Regions from separate parts of the Paramixta manurensis genome, predicted to be linked through region 3. Evidence: predicted binding sites of a transcription regulator. Region 3 holds the regulator's gene; each other region holds the start of a gene.
What was found. The regulator PhoB, encoded in region 3, activates phosphate uptake and scavenging genes when phosphate is short. The targets are predictions, from matches to a motif close to CTGTCATAAAACTGNCNNAT.

Region 1 (6,025 bases), 1.4 Mb from region 3:
TATCTTTGGCGGTAATTTCCGCTAAGCGCTTTCCAACCGCAGCATTATGTACGCGGGCGGAATCACGGCGGGCGCGGATCGGCGCACTCCACGCTTCCAGCGAAGCGGCATCATTATTATTTAATGCTTTGGTCAACAGCGACAGTTCGCCGCACTTCTGCAATGCGAAGGAGAACCAGCTTTTCACTTCCTCATCCAGACGCGTTTCAACGCTCAGATCGATCGGGCTATGCAGTAGCGAGCAGGAAGAACCAATCCACAGGGCATCACGCTGACCAAGCACCGGCTGAAGGCGCTCAAACCATGTGCTCAGATCGGCACGCCAAACGTTACGACCATTGATCACCCCCAAAGACAGCAGCCATTCTGCCGGGACTTTAGCATTCAGTTCAGCAATGTTGTCTTTACCATGTACCAAATCTACGTGTAGCCCCTGAACCGGCAACGCACGCACAGTATCAATATTTTGACCAATGCTATCGAAATAGGTGGTGAGTAGCAGTTTGACCTGCCCTTGCAGTGCATCGTACGCCGGTTTAAACGCGTCCAGCCACGCTTGGGGCAGTTCCAGCACCAGCGCAGGTTCATCAATTTGCACCCACTCAATACCGCGTTTTGCCAGTTCAGCCAGTACCTGCTGATAAACCGGCAAAATGTCGCTTAACAGGCTTAGGCGATCAAATTGCTCACCTTTGACTTTACCCAGCCACAGATAAGTCACCGGCCCTAATAATACCGGTTTCACTTGATGGCCAAGAGCCAACGCTTCGTCCACTTCATCCAGCAATTGGGTCCAGGTCAGTTTAAACTGCTGCCCTTGCGTAAATTCCGGCACCATGTAGTGATAGTTGGTATTGAACCACTTGGTCATCTCCGCGGCGGCGGCAGGCTCGCCGGTTGGCGCACGGCCACGGCCTAAACGGAAGAGCGTATCAAGGTCAACCGAACCGTCTTTATTCTGATGGCGGGCAGGGACATTGCCTAATAACAGACTGGTGGTGAGTACGTGATCGTACCAGGCAAAATCACCCACCGGCACTAAATCAACGCCAGCCGCTGTTTGCTGTTGCCAGTGACGCGCGCGCAGTTCACGCCCCACAGCCAGTAACTCTTGCTGAGTGCTGTTGCCTGCCCAATAACTCTCTTGCGCTTTTTTCAATTCGCGGCGCAGGCCGACGCGAGGGAAACCCAGAGTGTGGCTCAGAATGGTCATCTCAAATCCTCTTCTTCACGATGGCCCGGCGTGCTTAAGTAATAAAATTACCGGGGCAAAAGGGCGTTTAGCCGTCCAGATGTTTACACCGCTATAATCAGAGGGTACTGTATAATCCACAAGCGCAAATTATTCATTGTCGATATGAAGGACTCTCATGATCGAACTTAAACATCTGCGAACGCTACAAGCGCTCCGCCACTCGGGTTCGCTCGCCGCCGCAGCCGCACAGCTTCATCAAACGCAATCGGCGTTATCGCATCAATTTAGCGATTTAGAACAACGCCTTGGGTTTCGTTTGTTTGTGCGTAAAAGTCAACCGCTACGCTTTACGCCGCAAGGAGAGATTTTGCTACAGCTCGCCGAACAGGTGCTGCCGCAAATTCAGCAGGCGCTACAGGCATGCCATGAACCTCATCAAACCACGCTGCGTATCGCGATTGAATGCCATAGCTGTATTCAGTGGTTAACCCCGGCGCTGGATAATTTCCGTCAAGGCTGGCCGCAAGTAGTCATGGACTTTAAATCCGGCGTAACCTTCGATCCGCAGCCAGCGCTGCAACAAGGCGAGCTGGATATCGTCCTCACCTCTGATATCCTGCCGCGTAGCGGTCTGCACTATTCGCCAATGTTTGATTTCGAAGTACGGTTGGTGTTGGCACCCGACCATCCATTGGCGCAAGTTGAGAAGATTTCACCGCAAGATTTAGCCAACGAAGTGCTGATGATTTATCCGGTGCAGCGTCAGCGGTTAGATGTATGGCGTCATTTTCTCCAGCCGGCAGGCGTCAGCCCGGCATTAAAGAGCGTTGATAACACCCTGTTATTGATTCAGATGGTCGCAGCCCGGATGGGGATCGCCGCACTACCGCATTGGGTTGTCGAAAGCTTTGAACATCAGGGATTGATCGTGACCAAAACCTTGGGCGAAGGTTTGTGGAGTCGCTTATATGCGGCGGTACGTGATGGCGAGCAACGCCAGCCAGTGGTGGAAGCCTTTATTCGCTCCGCGCGTCAACACGCTTGTAATCATCTGCCCTTCGTGCGGGATGCTTCACGTCCTGGCGCGGCATTGCCTTCAGTACCCGCCTCTTGAGAGTTCGAAGGGCAGATTTATTCTGCCCTTACGTATAATCCCGGCGCACCCTGCCTTATAATGCGCCGCATCCCTGCCGAATTAACGAGATTTTACCATGACCAATAACGATGTTTTACGTAGCGTTCGCTACATGCTGGACTTAAGTGACGCCAAGGTCGCCTCGATTTTCGCGCTGGCCGAGTGTGAAGTCCCAACGTCGGATGTGCAAGCATGGCTGAAAAAAGAGGATGAGGCGGATTATCGTCCCTGCCCGGACGTGTTGATGGGCTATTTTCTTAACGGTTTAATTTTTTTGCGCCGGGGCAAAAGCGATGACGCGCCAGTTCCCTCAATTGAACGTAAGATGACCAATAATATCGTGCTAAAGAAATTGCGGATCGCCTTCGATCTGAAAACTACCGATATCGCCGAGATCCTGAAAAAGGTTGATTTTGCGGTCTCCCAGGCAGAAATTGGGGCGATATTCCGTAAACCCGGGCATAAAAACTATCGCGAATGCGGCGACCAAATTTTGCGTAACTTCCTCAAAGGGTTGACCTTAATCCAACGTCCGGCCCGCGTGAAAACCGCCTAAATAATTCCGGCTAAAGGCGCCACAATCTGGCGCCCTTTCGCGCATTATTGGCTTACTGTCTGGCCAATAATCCATTTTTTATGCACCCACAGTGAAGCGCAAATCACGGCAGCACCCACAATGAAACTCGGCCAGTGAGGCTGTTCTTGCCAAATGGCGAGGTTGACCAGCAGACCCGCCGGAACGTGCATATTGTTCATAATACCTAAGGTACCGGCATCGACCTGCGTCGCACCATAGTTCCACATAAAATAGCCCAAGCCAGACGCCACGACACCCAGCCACAAGAGAATTCCCCACTGTAGACCGGTGGTCGGCAATTTTTGTGGATTCCCCCACAGATACCAGGCAAGAACCGCCGCCAGTACTGCGCCGAGGTAAAACCAAGAGAACGCAGTATGCTGCGGCATTGGTCGCGTTTCTTGCAAACGCTTATATCCCACCATACCCAACGCGAAACAGAGATTTGCCAGTTGAACCAACAATAAGCCAAACCAAAAATGGTCGCTGACTTTGTCATAACGAATAATGGCCGCGCCCACCACGGCCAGCATCGCGCTCAATGCATAACCAACACGTACACGACGCCCACTAATCACGTCATAAATCAGCGTGACATAGAGCGGCGTCATCACGGTAAACAGCAGCAGCTCCGAGACACTGAGGTAGAGATAAGCCTGAAAGCTAATTAAATACATCACGCCGAGCTGTAACATGCCTACCAGCATATACAGTAACAGCGTCGAGGGCCGGTATCCCCGCCAGCGCAGGAAAGGTAAAAACACCAACGCGGCCAGCCCCAGGCGGACCAAAACCGCGAATACGCTATCCACCTGTCCGGCCAGATAAACGCCAATCAGACTGAAAGAAAACGCCCATAGTACGGTGGTGATAATCAGTAATGGCACATTACATACTCGTCATAAAAAACCAGCGGACATTGTAATCAAACCGGCGAGGTAAAAACCCACTATTTGGTTTACATCTGTTCAGATAAAGAACAATCAAAAAATGAATGATAAAGAAAAAAAACGCGCACCAAACGAAAAATCATAATAATAACGATGGCATTACCGTGACTTAAATCACTTAATATCCTCTAAGACTTTTCGTATTACACCATTTTGTGATGTGCGCAGCATCAAAGTGTAATAAAACTGTAACATTTGAGCGTTTCCTCACAGTTACAAAGCGACTTAATTACTAACATTTGCGCGAATTGGAACATTTCGCCATTAAATCTGGTTAATTACTCCTTTTTATACCCATCCTGCTGGGATTTCAGAACAAAATTGCGCCATTGGAGGCCATTTATGCTCACCATTTTTAAGCCAGCCGCACATCTACCGCGCGTCTCGGAAGATCGCGTCGACCCGCTCTATAAACGCCTACGCTGGCAAATATTTTTTGGGATTTTCTTTGGTTATGCCGCCTATTACCTGGTGCGGAAAAACTTCGCGCTGGCGATGCCGTACCTGGTCGAACAGGGCTTCTCGCGCGGCGATCTTGGCTTTGCCCTCTCGGCGATTTCGATTGCCTATGGGTTTTCAAAGTTCATTATGGGTTCAGTTTCTGATCGCTCCAATCCGCGTGTTTTCTTACCCGCCGGGCTGATCCTCGCCGGCGCGGTGATGCTGTTTATGGGGTTTGTCCCGTGGGCGACCTCAAGCATTATGGTCATGTTCGTGCTGTTATTTCTCTGCGGTTGGTTCCAGGGAATGGGCTGGCCTCCTTGTGGCCGCACCATGGTTCACTGGTGGTCGCATAAAGAACGCGGCAGTATCGTTTCCGTTTGGAACTGCGCCCACAACGTTGGCGGCGGGCTTCCTCCTCTGCTGTTTCTGCTTGGCATGGCCTGGTTTAACGACTGGAAAGCGGCGCTCTATATGCCTGCCTTTGGTGCCATTGTGGTGGCGATTATCGCCTTTGCACTGATGCGTGACACGCCGCAATCCTGCGGTTTACCGCCGATTGAAGAGTACAAAAATGATTACCCGCCGGATTACAGCGAAAAATACGAAGAAGAGTTAACCGCGAAGCAAATTTTCATGCAGTACGTCCTACCCAACAAAATGTTGTGGTATATCGCGCTGGCAAACGTCTTTGTCTATCTGTTGCGCTACGGCATCCTTGACTGGTCGCCGACCTATTTAAAAGAAGTGAAGCATTTCGCGCTTGACGAGTCTTCATGGGCCTACTTCTTTTACGAATATGCCGGTATCCCCGGCACGCTACTGTGCGGCTGGATGTCAGATAAGGTCTTTCGAGGTAACCGTGGCGCTACCGGGGTGTTCTTTATGGTACTGGTCACTATTGCCACGGTGGTTTACTGGTTGAACCCGGCGGGTCATCCAAATGTCGACATGGCCTGCATGATCATCATCGGTTTCTTAATTTATGGCCCGGTGATGCTAATTGGCTTACATGCGCTGGAGTTGGCGCCGAAAAAAGCGGCCGGTACCGCAGCCGGTTTTACCGGGCTGTTTGGGTATCTGGGCGGATCAGTGGCGGCCAGCGCCATTGTCGGTTACACGGTTGATTTCTTCGGCTGGAATGGCGGTTTCATTATTATGATTGGCGGTTGCGTACTGGCAGTCATTTTCCTGGTACTCACCATGCTGAATGAGAAAAAACACAAACAGCAATTACAGCATCAGTAATGGGAGCAGAGGATGAAACTCACAGCATTATTGTCAGTGTTACTGATGGCTACCGCACTGAATGCAGCGGCGGAAACCAACGGGAAAGTCGTGATCGCTCATCGCGGCGCCAGCGGCTACCTACCGGAACATACGCTGGAAGCCAAAGCGATGGCGTATGCGCAAGGCGCAGATTTCCTTGAGCAAGATTTGGTGATGACCAAAGACGATCAGTTAGTGGTGTTGCACGACCATTATCTTGATCGGGTGACGGATGTCGCGCAACGTTTCCCAAAACGGATGCGCAAAGATGGGCGCTATTACGCGATTGATTTCACCCTCGCCGAGATTAAGAGCCTGAAATTTACCGAAGGTTTTACGCTGAAAAACGGCAAAGCGGTACAGACTTTTCCAGGGCGTTTCCCAATGGGCAAATCTGATTTCCATGTGCACACCTTTCAGGAGGAAATTGAGTTTGTACAAGGCTTGAACCATTCCAC
Region 2 (6,025 bases), 1.2 Mb from region 3:
ATAGTCTCCTCCAGCGGCGTATTCGGATCGACGCGGTGCGAATAAAAAATATCGACATAATCCAGTTTCATGCGGCGCAAACTCTGCTCACAACTGGCGATCAGATGCTTACGCGTGCCGGTTGGGCCACCGTAGGGGCCGGGCCACATTGGCCAGCCAGCTTTCGTGGAGATCACCAGTTCATCGCGATAGGGGGCGAAGTCTTGCGCCAGCCAGCGACCAAAGTTCTCCTCCGCTGAGCCCGGCGGCGGGCCGTAGTTATTGGCGAGGTCAAAATGGGTCACGCCGCGATCAAAAGCACGCCGCAAAATCAGGCGACCGGTCTCAAAATTGTCAACGCCGCCGAAATTTTGCCACAGACCAAGCGATATGGCGGGTAATACCATGCCGCTTTGCCCGACGCGACGCCAGGACATCGAACCTTCATAACGGGATGGATTAGCTAAGTAATTCATACTTTGATGGATCTCCCTGAAGTGTGGTTGACTAACGGTTACCATAACGAATGTGGCGATTAAAGAACATGGTCTTTTGCCTGCCATCATTCCGGGGATGATAGCTGTTCCATTTTGGCGGCGCTGTCGCCAGCTGCGTCATTCGGTGTGGCCTGATAAAAAAATGAGACTGAAAAAACAGGATAGTTATGGATACCTCGATTGTTACCCCTTCCGGGTCTGAACAAGAAATGGCGCGCCGCGCGGCTTGGGGAAGTTTTGCCGGCGCGGTGGTCGATTGGTATGACTTTTTATTGTATGGCATTACTGCTGCGCTGGTGTTTAATCACGCCTTCTTTCCACAAATCAGTCCGGCAATGGGCACGTTAGTGGCGTTTGCGACCTTTGGCGTCGGCTTTTTATTTCGCCCTTTAGGTGGCATTGTTTTTGGGCATTTTGGCGATCGGCTCGGGCGCAAAAAAATGTTGATGCTTACCGTGTGGATGATGGGTTTAGCCACCGCCGCGATCGGTTTGCTGCCCGGCTACGCGACGCTTGGCTGGGGCGCGCCGGTATTATTGGTGATCTTGCGTGCTATTCAGGGGTTTGCGGTCGGTGGCGAATGGGGCGGTGCGGCATTGCTGGCGGTAGAAAATGCGCCTGCCGGTAAAAAGGCGTTTTATAGCAGTGGCGTTCAGGTGGGCTACGGCGTTGGGCTATTACTGGCTACCGGGTTGGTGTCGCTGATTAGCCACTTTTCCACGGAGGCGGATTTTTTAAGTTGGGGCTGGCGGTTGCCCTTCTTATTTAGCTTGGTGCTGGTGGCGATAGCCTGGCGTATTCGGGCCGGAATGGCGGAATCGCCAGCCTTTTTGGCGCAGCAAGAATCCACGGAGAAAAAAGAGACGTTACCGGTTATTGAGGCGTTACGTCGCCATCCTGGCGCGTTCTTACTGATTATCGCGCTTAGGTTATGCGAGCTGTTGACCATGTATATCGTAACCACCTTCGCCCTCAATTATTCCACCTCAACGCTGGGATTATCGCGTGAGTTGTTTCTGAATATTGGGTTATTGGTGGGGGCGGTTAGTTGCCTGACTATTCCCTGTTTCGCGTTGCTGGCCGATCGCTTTGGACGCCGCCGCGTCTATATTACCGGCGCACTGCTTGGCGCGATCAGCGCTTTTCCGTTTTTTCTGGCGATGGAATCACACGCTACGCTGGCAATTGTTTTCTTTTCGCTGATGCTAGCCAATGTTGCCCACGATATGGTGGTTTGCGTGCAGCAGCCAATGTTTACCGAGCTGTTTGGTACCCGTTATCGCTATAGCGGCGCGGGCGTTGGGTATCAGGTGGCAAGTGTGGTTGGCGGCGGGTTCACTCCCTTTATTGCCGCCGCGCTGGTGAGTTTTTCCGGCGGTAGTTGGCACAGTGTGGCTATCTATCTCACCGCCGGTTGTCTTATCTCTGCTTTTTCTGCATTGTGGGTTAATCCCTTACATTCTGCGGACTCGGCGCCTCGGTAACCGTTACGGTTACCGAACCGTTCTCATTTCGTTGTCACAAAACTGTCATAGTTTGTACATTTAGCTGTCATCAAACTGTCCTATTTTCCCTCCTGCAGCAATCCAGATTCTTACTAAAACGGCATACAGCCTGACTTTTACTCCCCTGGAGGGAATATGACACTGATGCGTAGCACCGTTGCCCGAATCGTCGCAGCAACCCTTTCTATTAGCGCGGTTTCTGCGTTTGCAGCTACCGATCTGACGGGCGCTGGCGGTACATTCCCGGCCCCGGTTTATGCCAAGTGGGCAGCAGAATATCAGCAAGCGACCGGTAGCAAGGTTAACTACCAAGGCATTGGCTCTTCCGGCGGCGTGAAGCAAATTATTGCTAAAACCGTAGATTTTGGCGCCTCGGATGCCCCGTTGTCTGATGATGATTTGCAGAAAAATGGTCTGTTCCAGTTCCCAACGGTTATTGGCGGCGTGGTTCTGGCCGTTAACCTGCCGGGTATTCAATCCGGTCAGTTAACCCTGGATGGTCAAACGGTTGGCGATATTTATCTGGGCAAAATTAAAAAATGGAATGACCCGGCAATCGCCAAACTTAACCCGGGCGTCAAATTGCCTGCCATCAATATTGCTGTCGTGCGTCGTGCAGACGGTTCCGGTACCTCATTCGTCTTCACCAGCTATCTGTCTAAAGTGAATAGCGACTGGAGTAGCAAAATTGGTAAAGGCAACACCGTTAACTGGCCAACAGGCTTAGGCGGCAAAGGTAATGATGGCGTAGCCGCTTTCGTTCAACGTTTACCGGGTTCTATTGGTTACGTGGAATATGCCTACGCCAAACAGAACAAACTGGCTTACACCAAGCTGGTGGATGCGGACGGTGAATCGGTTAGCCCAACGGAAGAAACCTTTAGTAATGCCGCGAAAGGCGCTGACTGGAGTAAATCTTTCGCCCAGGATCTGACTTATCAAAAAGGTGCCGATGCCTGGCCAATCACTTCTACCACCTTCATCCTGGTCTACAAAAATCAGACCAACGCACAGAAGGGCGCGGAAGTGCTGAAGTTCTTTGATTGGGCGTACAAAGGCGGCGCTAAAACCGCTACCGACTTAGATTACGCCACTTTGCCAGCCGCGGTTACCGAGCAGGTACGTAGCGCATGGACCGCAAATGTGAAAGACGGTTCCGGTAAACCGCTGTACCCGTAAATCGCGGTGTATTGACGCGGTAGCAGCCACTATTGCTGCTCCGCGTGACTCCTCGGGGCTGCTTGGCGCGGCCCCGTATTTAAGCCGCACTGACTATCGAGATATTTATGGCTGTATCGAAGCCGACATTTAAAGCCCCCGGTAAGCAAGGCGATATTCTGTTTGGCGCGCTGGTTAAACTGGCGGCGCTGATCGTGCTTTTGTTGCTTGGCGGTATCATCGTCTCGCTGATTATCTCCTCGTGGCCCAGCATCCAAAAATTTGGTTTTTCTTTCCTGTGGACCAAAGAGTGGGATGCGCCTAATCAGCAATTTGGTGCGTTGGTGCCGATTTACGGTACCGTAGTGACCTCAGTGATTGCGCTGATTATTGCGGTACCGGTGAGCTTCGGTATTGCCTTGTTTCTGACCGAGCTGGCGCCAAACTGGCTGCGTCGCCCGCTGGGCGTCGCGATTGAGTTATTGGCCGCCATCCCGAGCATCGTTTACGGCATGTGGGGCTTATTTATTTTTGCGCCGCTGTTCGCCGAGTATTTCCAGACGCCGGTAGGCGATGTGCTATCGACTATTCCTTTTATTGGCGCCCTGTTCTCCGGCCCGGCTTTTGGCATTGGTATCCTTGCCGCTGGCGTAATTCTGGCGATTATGATCATCCCTTACATCTCCTCAGTAATGCGTGATGTGTTTGAACAAACCCCGGTGATGATGAAAGAGTCGGCTTACGGTATCGGCTGCACTACCTGGGAAGTTATCTGGCGTATCGTGCTGCCGTTCACCAAAAACGGCGTGATTGGCGGCGTGATGTTGGGTTTAGGACGTGCGCTAGGTGAAACCATGGCGGTCACGTTTATTATCGGCAACACCTACCAGCTCGACAGCGTCTCGCTGTATATGCCCGGTAACAGTATTACTTCAGCGCTGGCGAATGAGTTCGCCGAAGCCGAGTCAGGCGTACATGTTGCGGCGCTGATGGAGCTGGGTCTGATTCTGTTTGTGATTACTTTTATCGTGCTGGCTATCTCTAAATTAATGATTTTACGTTTAGCGAAAAGCGAAGGGGCACGTTCATGACCACATTTGAACTACAGGCGCGCGCCGAGCTGGAAGCTTCCCGTCGAAAAATGCAGGCATGGCGTAGTGCTAAAAATAAGGTCGCGCTGACGCTTTCCTTGCTGACCATGCTATTTGGTTTGTTCTGGCTGGTATGGATTCTGTTTACCACCGTCACGAAAGGGATTGATGGTTTTTCGCTGTCGCTATTTACCGAAATGACGCCGCCGCCCAATACCGCCGGCGGCGGGCTGGCAAACGCTTTAGCCGGTAGCGGATTATTAATCTTCTGGGCAACGGTGATCGGCACGCCGTTGGGCATTTTGGCCGGTATCTATCTGGCAGAATACGGGCGTAAATACTGGCTGGCAGAAGTGATTCGCTTTATTAACGACATTTTACTGTCGGCCCCGTCGATTGTGGTTGGGTTATTTGTTTACACCCTTGTGGTGGCGCGCATGCAGCACTTCTCCGGGCTGGCAGGCGTATTAGCGTTGGCGTTGCTGCAAATCCCCATTGTTATCCGTACCACGGAAAATATGCTCAAACTGGTACCAGATAGCCTGCGTGAAGCGGCCTATGCGCTGGGTACGCCGAAATGGAAAATAATTTCGGCGATTACGCTGAAGGCTTCGATCTCCGGCATTATTACCGGCGTTCTGCTGGCGGTGGCGCGTATTGCCGGCGAAACGGCGCCGTTGCTGTTCACCTCGCTATCAAACCAGTTCTGGAGTACCGATATGATGCAGCCGCTGGCTAACCTTCCGGTCACCATCTTTAAATTCGCCATGAGTCCATTTGCCGAATGGCAAAGCCTGGCGTGGGCTGGCGTGCTGTTGATTACGCTATGCGTGCTGCTGCTGAATATTGTGGCACGTGTGGTTTTTGCCAAAAGCAAACATTAATTTCCCGGCGCGGCAGGCGCGGCGTCGAACATGAGAGAAAGTCTATGAGTATGGTGAAACAAGACCCCGGTAAAATTCAGGTTCGTGAACTGAACTTCTGGTACGGGAAATTCCATGCCCTGAAAAATGTTAATCTAGAGATTGCCCGTAATCAGGTCACCGCCTTTATTGGCCCGTCAGGCTGCGGTAAATCCACCCTGTTGCGCACCTTCAATAAAATGTTTTCGCTGTACCCGGAACAACGTGCCGAAGGTGAAATTTTGTTGGATGGCGACAATATTCTTACCGCCAATCAGGATATCGCCCTGCTACGCGCCCGGGTGGGCATGGTGTTCCAGAAACCGACGCCGTTTCCGATGTCGATATATGACAATATCGCCTTTGGCGTACGTTTATTTGAAAAACTGTCGCGGGTCGATATGGACGAGCGGGTACAGTGGGCGTTAACCAAAGCGGCACTGTGGAACGAAACCAAAGACAAGCTACATCAGAGCGGCTACAGTCTCTCCGGCGGCCAGCAGCAACGTTTGTGTATCGCCCGCGGTGTTGCCATCCGCCCGGAAGTGTTGTTGCTGGATGAACCCTGTTCGGCGCTGGACCCGATTTCAACCGGCCGTATTGAAGAACTGATCACCGAACTGAAGCAGGATTATACGGTGGTTATTGTTACGCATAATATGCAGCAGGCGGCGCGCTGTTCGGATCACACCGCGTTTATGTACCTCGGTGAGTTGATTGAGTTCAGCGATACCGACACGTTATTTACCAAACCGGCTCAGAAGCAGACGGAAGACTATATTACCGGCCGCTACGGCTAAAACAGGTCAGGAGAAATTATGGATAACCTTAATCTCAACAAGCATATCTCCGGCCAGTTTAATGCTGAGCTGGAACACATTCGTACCCAAGTC
Region 3 (6,025 bases):
ACTGGCGCTCCGAAGCCTGCATCGGGCGGCTCATCGCGCCAAGTTGCGCCGCGCCCGCCGCCAGCGCCGTCGGCGCAGTTGATGAACCGGCCGCCTGAATTTGTACGTTCACGCCCGGATAGTGCCGGTTAAAGCTCTCTCCCCACAACGTCATCAAATTCCCCAGCGTATCTGAACCGACGCTGGTTAGGTTACCGGTTAGGCCGCTTTCCGCCGCCTGCGCTGCGCCAGTCAGCAGCAACGCCGCTAGCAGAATAATCGCTTTCATCGCTTATGCTCGTCGATAGTCACCGCCGGGTATTCTCCGGCAATCCGGGGTGAACAATCAACCGCGGGCCGAGCGTGAAGGTAAAGCAGGTTTCCTGCTGCGGCACGCTCACAATATCCAACCGCGCGTTGTGGTGGCTCAGCGCATGTTTAACAATTGCCAGCCCCAGCCCGCTGCCGCCGGTTGCCCGCGAGCGCGCTTTATCTACGCGATAAAAACGCTCGGTTAAACGCGGCAAATGCTCAGCGGCAATCCCGGGGCCATTATCTTTCACACAAAACCGCGCGCCTTGTGCGTTACGCAACCAACTAATCTCAATATCGGTGCCCTCCGGCGTATGGTTTACTGCGTTATACACCAAGTTGGAAATAGCGCTGCGTAGCTGTTCTTCATTACCAAACACCCGCAAATGCGGATCAGTATTAAAATGAATCGTATGCCGCCCATTACTGAGCGTTTCCGCTTCACGCTGTAAAACCCGCAGCATGGCAGGCACATCAACGGTTTCCGACAGGTCGATAGCTGGCGCCGCTTCTATACGCGATAAAGTGAGCAGTTGCCCGACCAGGCTATCCATACGCCGCGTTTGTTCCTGCATGGTCTGCAACGCTTTCGCACGGGCGCGCCCTTCCAGCACCGCATCATTCATCATTTCCAGATAACCTTGTAATACCGTCAATGGCGTACGCAGCTCATGGCTAACGTTGGCAAAAAAGTTACGCCGTGCGCCTTCTAACTGATGCATTTGCGTAACATCACGCGCCACCATTAGCCATTGCCCCTCACTGTAAGGCATGACGCGAAATTCCAAATGGCGGTGGTGGTTCACCACTAAGGTTAACGGGCGGGCAAAATCACGCTGACGTAAATAGCGGGAAAACTCAGGATAACGCATTAAGTTAAGGATATTCTGGCCGTTATCTTCCGGCCAGCGTAGCCCCAAGTGCTGCTGTGCCAGGCCGTTACACCAGAAAATATTGCCTTCCTCTGTGGTCAAAATCACGGCATCCGGTAAGGACTCCGCGCCGCTGCGAAAACGCATGATCAGACTTCTCAGTTCGCTGCGGCGGCGGCGATTGCGTAACTGCATTTGGTACAAACCGTAAAACAGCGGCTCCCAGCTTCCACGCCCGCCGGGCGGCGTCATGGTGCGATCCACCCATAACCAGTGCGATAAACGCAATAAATTCCAAAAATGCCAGCCTAAAACCCCCAGTACCGATATCAACAACAGCCAGGGCAAATAGCCGACGGCCAGCCCAATAGCCAACGCTGGCAAACAGGCCAACACTAGCTCCAGCAATAATCTCTTCCAGGAGAGGCGTTCCAGCACGAGTCAGACCCCAATTAGTAGCGAGCGGAAAAACGATACCCCGTTCCGCGCACCGTTTGCACCATGCGATCGTGCCCGGACACTTCCAGAGCTTTACGCAAGCGGCGAATATGCACGTCAACCGTGCGATCTTCTACATAGACATTGGTTCCCCAAACGTGATTTAGCAACTGTTCTCGGCTATAAACGCGCTCGGGATGGGTCATAAAAAAGTGCAACAGCTTGTACTCGGTTGGCCCCATTTCCAGTGGCGTAGTGGCCGACATTACCCGGTGTGAGGAAGGATCAAGACTTAAGCCCTGCATCTCAATCACCTCTTCTACCGCCATTGGCGAGATCCGGCGCATCACCGCTTTAATGCGCGCCACCAACTCTTTCGGTGAAAATGGCTTGGTAATGTAATCATCGGCGCCGACTTCTAGCCCGCGCACGCGATCTTCCTCTTCACCACGCGCGGTAATCATCATCACCGGAATATCACGCGTCATCGCTTCACGTTTTAAATGTTTAATAAACTGGATGCCGCTGCCGCCGGGCAACATCCAGTCGAGTAAGATCAAATCGGGCCAGGGTTCAATCAGCAAATTGATGGCGCTGTCATAATCTTCCGCTTCGATTGGCTGGTAATCATTTTGCTCCAGAACGAAACACAACATTTCCCGAATTGGGGCTTCATCTTCGACGACCAGAATGCGCTTAGCCATTATTGCTCCTGTGATGTGACCGGGTTGTCACGGGGATTTGCGGCGCCATTATGCGTCAGTTTTATGACAGATTTATGAAAAATGCACGGGTCAACATACCGTTACATAACACTTTTGTGAAACCTCCCGAGGTATTTATCCGCCCCTTTTTCGCGGCGCTGGTTATAATCGGCAACGCACGCTACGTAAGCCGGGGTTAATATGCGAATCATCCATACTTCAGACTGGCATCTGGGGCAGTTTTTTTACACCAAGAGCCGCGCGCCGGAGCATCAGGCATTTCTTGACTGGCTGATTGAGCGCGTTGAGCAATATCAGGTTGATGCGGTGGTGGTGGCAGGCGATATTTTTGATAGCGGCGCCCCGCCCAGCTATGCGCGCGAACTGTATAATCGCTTTGTCGTGCAACTGCAGCAAACCGGCTGCCAATTAGTGGTGCTGGGCGGCAATCACGATTCCGTTGCCACCTTAAACGAGTCACGCGAGTTGCTGGCCTGCCTAAACACCCGTGTTATCGCCGCCGCCAGTGAGGATCCGGCAGAACAGGTTCTGGTGCTGAAAGATCGCGAGGGCAACCCCGGCGCGCTACTCTGTGCGATTCCGTTCTTACGTCCGCGCGATATTGTGCGTAGCCGGGCCGGGCAATCCGGCAGAGAAAAACAGCAAAGCCTGCTGGAGGCGATTACCGACCATTATCAGCGTTGTTACCAACAGGCAGTACGCCTGCGCGAAACGCTCGGCCTGCCGCTACCGATCGTTGCGACCGGGCATTTGACGACGGTCGGCGTCACCAAAAGCGACGCAGTGCGTGACATCTATATCGGTACGCTGGATGCTTTTCCGGCGCAAGCTTTCCCTCCGGCGGAGTATATTGCGCTGGGCCATATCCACCGCGCGCAATGCATTGCCAATAGCGAGCATATTCGTTACAGCGGCTCTCCTATCCCGCTGAGTTTTGACGAGTTGGGCAAGCAGAAAAGCGTTTTTCTGGTGGAGTTTGCGCAAGCGCAACTGGCGCGTGTCGAGCCGCTTGCCGTCCCACTGTTCCAGCCGATGCAAATGCTAAAAGGTTCACTGGCGGATATTGAGCATCAGCTCGGTCAATTTGCCGGCCAGCAGCCAGAGAAACCGGTTTGGCTGGATATTGAAATTGCTACGCCAGAATACCTGAACGATCTGCAACGCCGGATCCAGAGCCTTACTGAAACGTTACCGGTAGAGGTGCTGTTAGTTCGCCGCAGCCGGGAACAGCGTGAAAGAACCCTTGCACAACAGCATAACGAAACCCTGAGCGAACTTAGCGTGGAAGAGGTGTTTGAACGGCGCTTACTGCAGGAAAGCGAGGAAGACAGCGGCCGCCAGCAGCGCGCGCGGCAGCTTTTCGCCGAAACACGAGAAGCCCTTCAGCATAAGGAACAGGCATGAAGATTCTGACGCTGCGTTTTAAAAACCTCAACTCGCTGAAAGGTGAGTGGAAAATCGATTTTACCGCCGAGCCCTTCGCCAGTAATGGCTTGTTTGCCATTACCGGGCCGACCGGCGCGGGGAAGACCACGATTCTTGACGCCATTTGTCTGGCGCTCTATCACGAGACATCGCGCCTCGGGAAGATCTCACAAACGCAAAATGAGTTGATCACGCGTGATACCGCGGAGTGTCTGGCGGAAGTTGAGTTTGAGATTAAGGGGCAAGCCTGGCGCGCGTTTTGGAGCCAAAATCGCGCCCGCGGCGCTATTGACGGTAATCTGCAGGCGCCGCGCGTTGAGCTGGCGCGTTGCGCAGACAACGTGATTGTGGCCGATAAAGTGAAGGATAAGCTGGAAATGTTGGCGGCCCTCACCGGCCTTGATTTTGAGCGCTTCACCAAATCAATGATGCTGTCTCAGGGGCAATTTGCCGCGTTTTTGAATGCAGACGCCGGGGAACGCGCGGCATTGCTGGAAGAGCTAACCGGAACGGAGATTTATGGCCGTCTCTCAGCCGAGGTGTTTGAGCAACATAAAGCCAGCCGTATTACGCTGGATAATTTACGCGCACAAGCCGCCGGGATGGCGCTCCTGGACGAAGAGACTCGCCACGGATTACAACAAAAAATCGACGCCCTGAGCGCAGAAGAGCAAGCGCTTACACAATCGTTAGCGGAAGCCCAGCGGCAGCAACAATGGCTCACCCAGTGGCAAAAAATTCTGCAGGATCAACAGCAGGCGGAGCAGGCATGGCAACAAGCCGATAGCGCCTGGCGCCTGGCGAAGGACGATCATGAAAAACTGGCGCGCGCTGAGCCGGCAGAAAAATTGCGCCCGCAGTGGCAAGCCTGCCAGCACTACCAACAAGAACTTGCACAGGTTGAACAGCAACGGCAACAACTTAATGCACAGCTCACGCTACGGCAGTCAGAACTGGCGGCGCTCGCCGAACGCCAGGCACAAGCGGAAAGCGAACGCTTGCAAACCGCCCAACATCGCCAGCAGCAGGAAACGTTGATCGCCGAAACCGTCATTCCGCTTGAGCAACATCTCGCTACGTTGCACCAGCAAATTACCGGGCTGGAACAAACCCGGCAAGAGCAACAGCGAGTACAGCAACAACAGCAAACCACCCGGTTGCAGCAACAAAGTGACATCGCCGCGGTGGAGCAACAAATGCAAACCCACCAACACTGGCGTCAGCAGCACGCGACGGTTGCGCAGTGGGGCGAGTCATTACGGCTTTGGCAGGAGCGGTTTAGCTGGCTACAGCAAAGCGAGCAAGCGCTTACTGTACAACAACAAAAAGAAAAGCAGCTTGTTGAGCAGCTAGCGCAACAGGCGCAGGCGGTGAAACAGATCGCCGAAGGTCTGGTGCCGTTGCAGTCTCAACAAGATAGCGCACAGCAGCACTGGCTACAGGCGGAGCAAACGCTTACTGATTTACAACAACGGCAGCCCGAAGCACAGCTTCGCGCTCTTCTCGAACGTTTGACGCAGCAGCGCCCGCTGCGCCAACGTTTGGCCTTAATCGCTCCGCATTATCATCGACTGAGCCAACAGCAACAAAAACTACACGCCAGCCGTGCTGAATCGCTACGCCATAGCCAGCAACGGCAGCAGCAGTTGGACGCGCAACGCCAAAGTTGGCGCGAGAGGCACCAACATCGGGTGGATCTCGAAAAGCGTGTAGAGCTGGAACAACGTATCGTCACTCTGGAACAGGAACGCGCGCGGCTTGAAACCGGCCAACCCTGTCCTCTGTGCGGCTCAACCGAGCATCCCGCTATTGCTGAGTATCAGGCCGTTACCGTGTCAGAAAACCAGCAGCGGCTTGAACAACTGCGCCAGCAAGAAGATGCCCTGCGTCTACAGGGCATCACCAGCGCAGAACAACTAAAAACCTTTCAGGCGCACAGTGAACAAGCCCGGCAAGAGCTGCAAACCCTGGCCGATGAGCAAGCCAAACTGGAAGCACAATGGCAGGAAGCCGCCAGCGCGTTAGCGTTAGACTTAGCGCCGCAACAGCAGGAGGAATTGGAGCTTTGGCTACAACAGCAAGAGCAACAAGAACGCGAAACACAGGCCCTGTTGCAACAGCATGACGCCGCCCTACGCGCCAGCCAACAGGCCAAAGCGGCGCTGAATGAACATCAGCAAGCGGTGCAAAAACAACAACAGGCCGCCCAACTCGCGCGTCAACAACAGGAAAACGTGCAACAGTCGCTTGAAACCGTAAAACAGCAATATCAGA

Region 1: a site for PhoB is predicted at 4,033-4,052, ahead of glpT (glycerol-3-phosphate transporter). Genes of this name have one in related genera too.
Region 2: a site for PhoB is predicted at 2,025-2,044, ahead of pstS (phosphate ABC transporter substrate-binding protein PstS). Genes of this name have one in related genera too.

The regions. Positions count from the first base shown of each region.
Region 1 is NZ_CP054212.1:4,470,798-4,476,822, forward strand. Features, by position in the region: gene metE (5-methyltetrahydropteroyltriglutamate--homocysteine S-methyltransferase) at 1-1,213, opposite strand, end outside; gene metR (HTH-type transcriptional regulator MetR) at 1,371-2,309, shown strand; gene PMPD1_RS21470 (YehS family protein) at 2,407-2,886, shown strand; gene PMPD1_RS21475 (carboxylate/amino acid/amine transporter) at 2,931-3,794, opposite strand; gene glpT (glycerol-3-phosphate transporter) at 4,200-5,546, shown strand; gene glpQ (glycerophosphodiester phosphodiesterase) at 5,559-6,025, shown strand, end outside.
Region 2 is NZ_CP054212.1:4,591,369-4,597,393, forward strand. Features, by position in the region: gene mgrA (L-glyceraldehyde 3-phosphate reductase) at 1-455, opposite strand, end outside; gene shiA (shikimate transporter) at 644-1,960, shown strand; gene pstS (phosphate ABC transporter substrate-binding protein PstS) at 2,117-3,160, shown strand; gene pstC (phosphate ABC transporter permease PstC) at 3,268-4,230, shown strand; gene pstA (phosphate ABC transporter permease PstA) at 4,227-5,114, shown strand; gene pstB (phosphate ABC transporter ATP-binding protein PstB) at 5,159-5,932, shown strand; gene phoU (phosphate signaling complex protein PhoU) at 5,951-6,025, shown strand, end outside.
Region 3 is NZ_CP054212.1:1,214,767-1,220,791, reverse strand. Features, by position in the region: gene PMPD1_RS05940 (PstS family phosphate ABC transporter substrate-binding protein) at 1-268, opposite strand, end outside; gene phoR (phosphate regulon sensor histidine kinase PhoR) at 288-1,601, opposite strand; gene phoB (phosphate response regulator transcription factor PhoB) at 1,616-2,305, opposite strand; gene sbcD (exonuclease subunit SbcD) at 2,507-3,730, shown strand; gene PMPD1_RS05920 (AAA family ATPase) at 3,727-6,025, shown strand, end outside.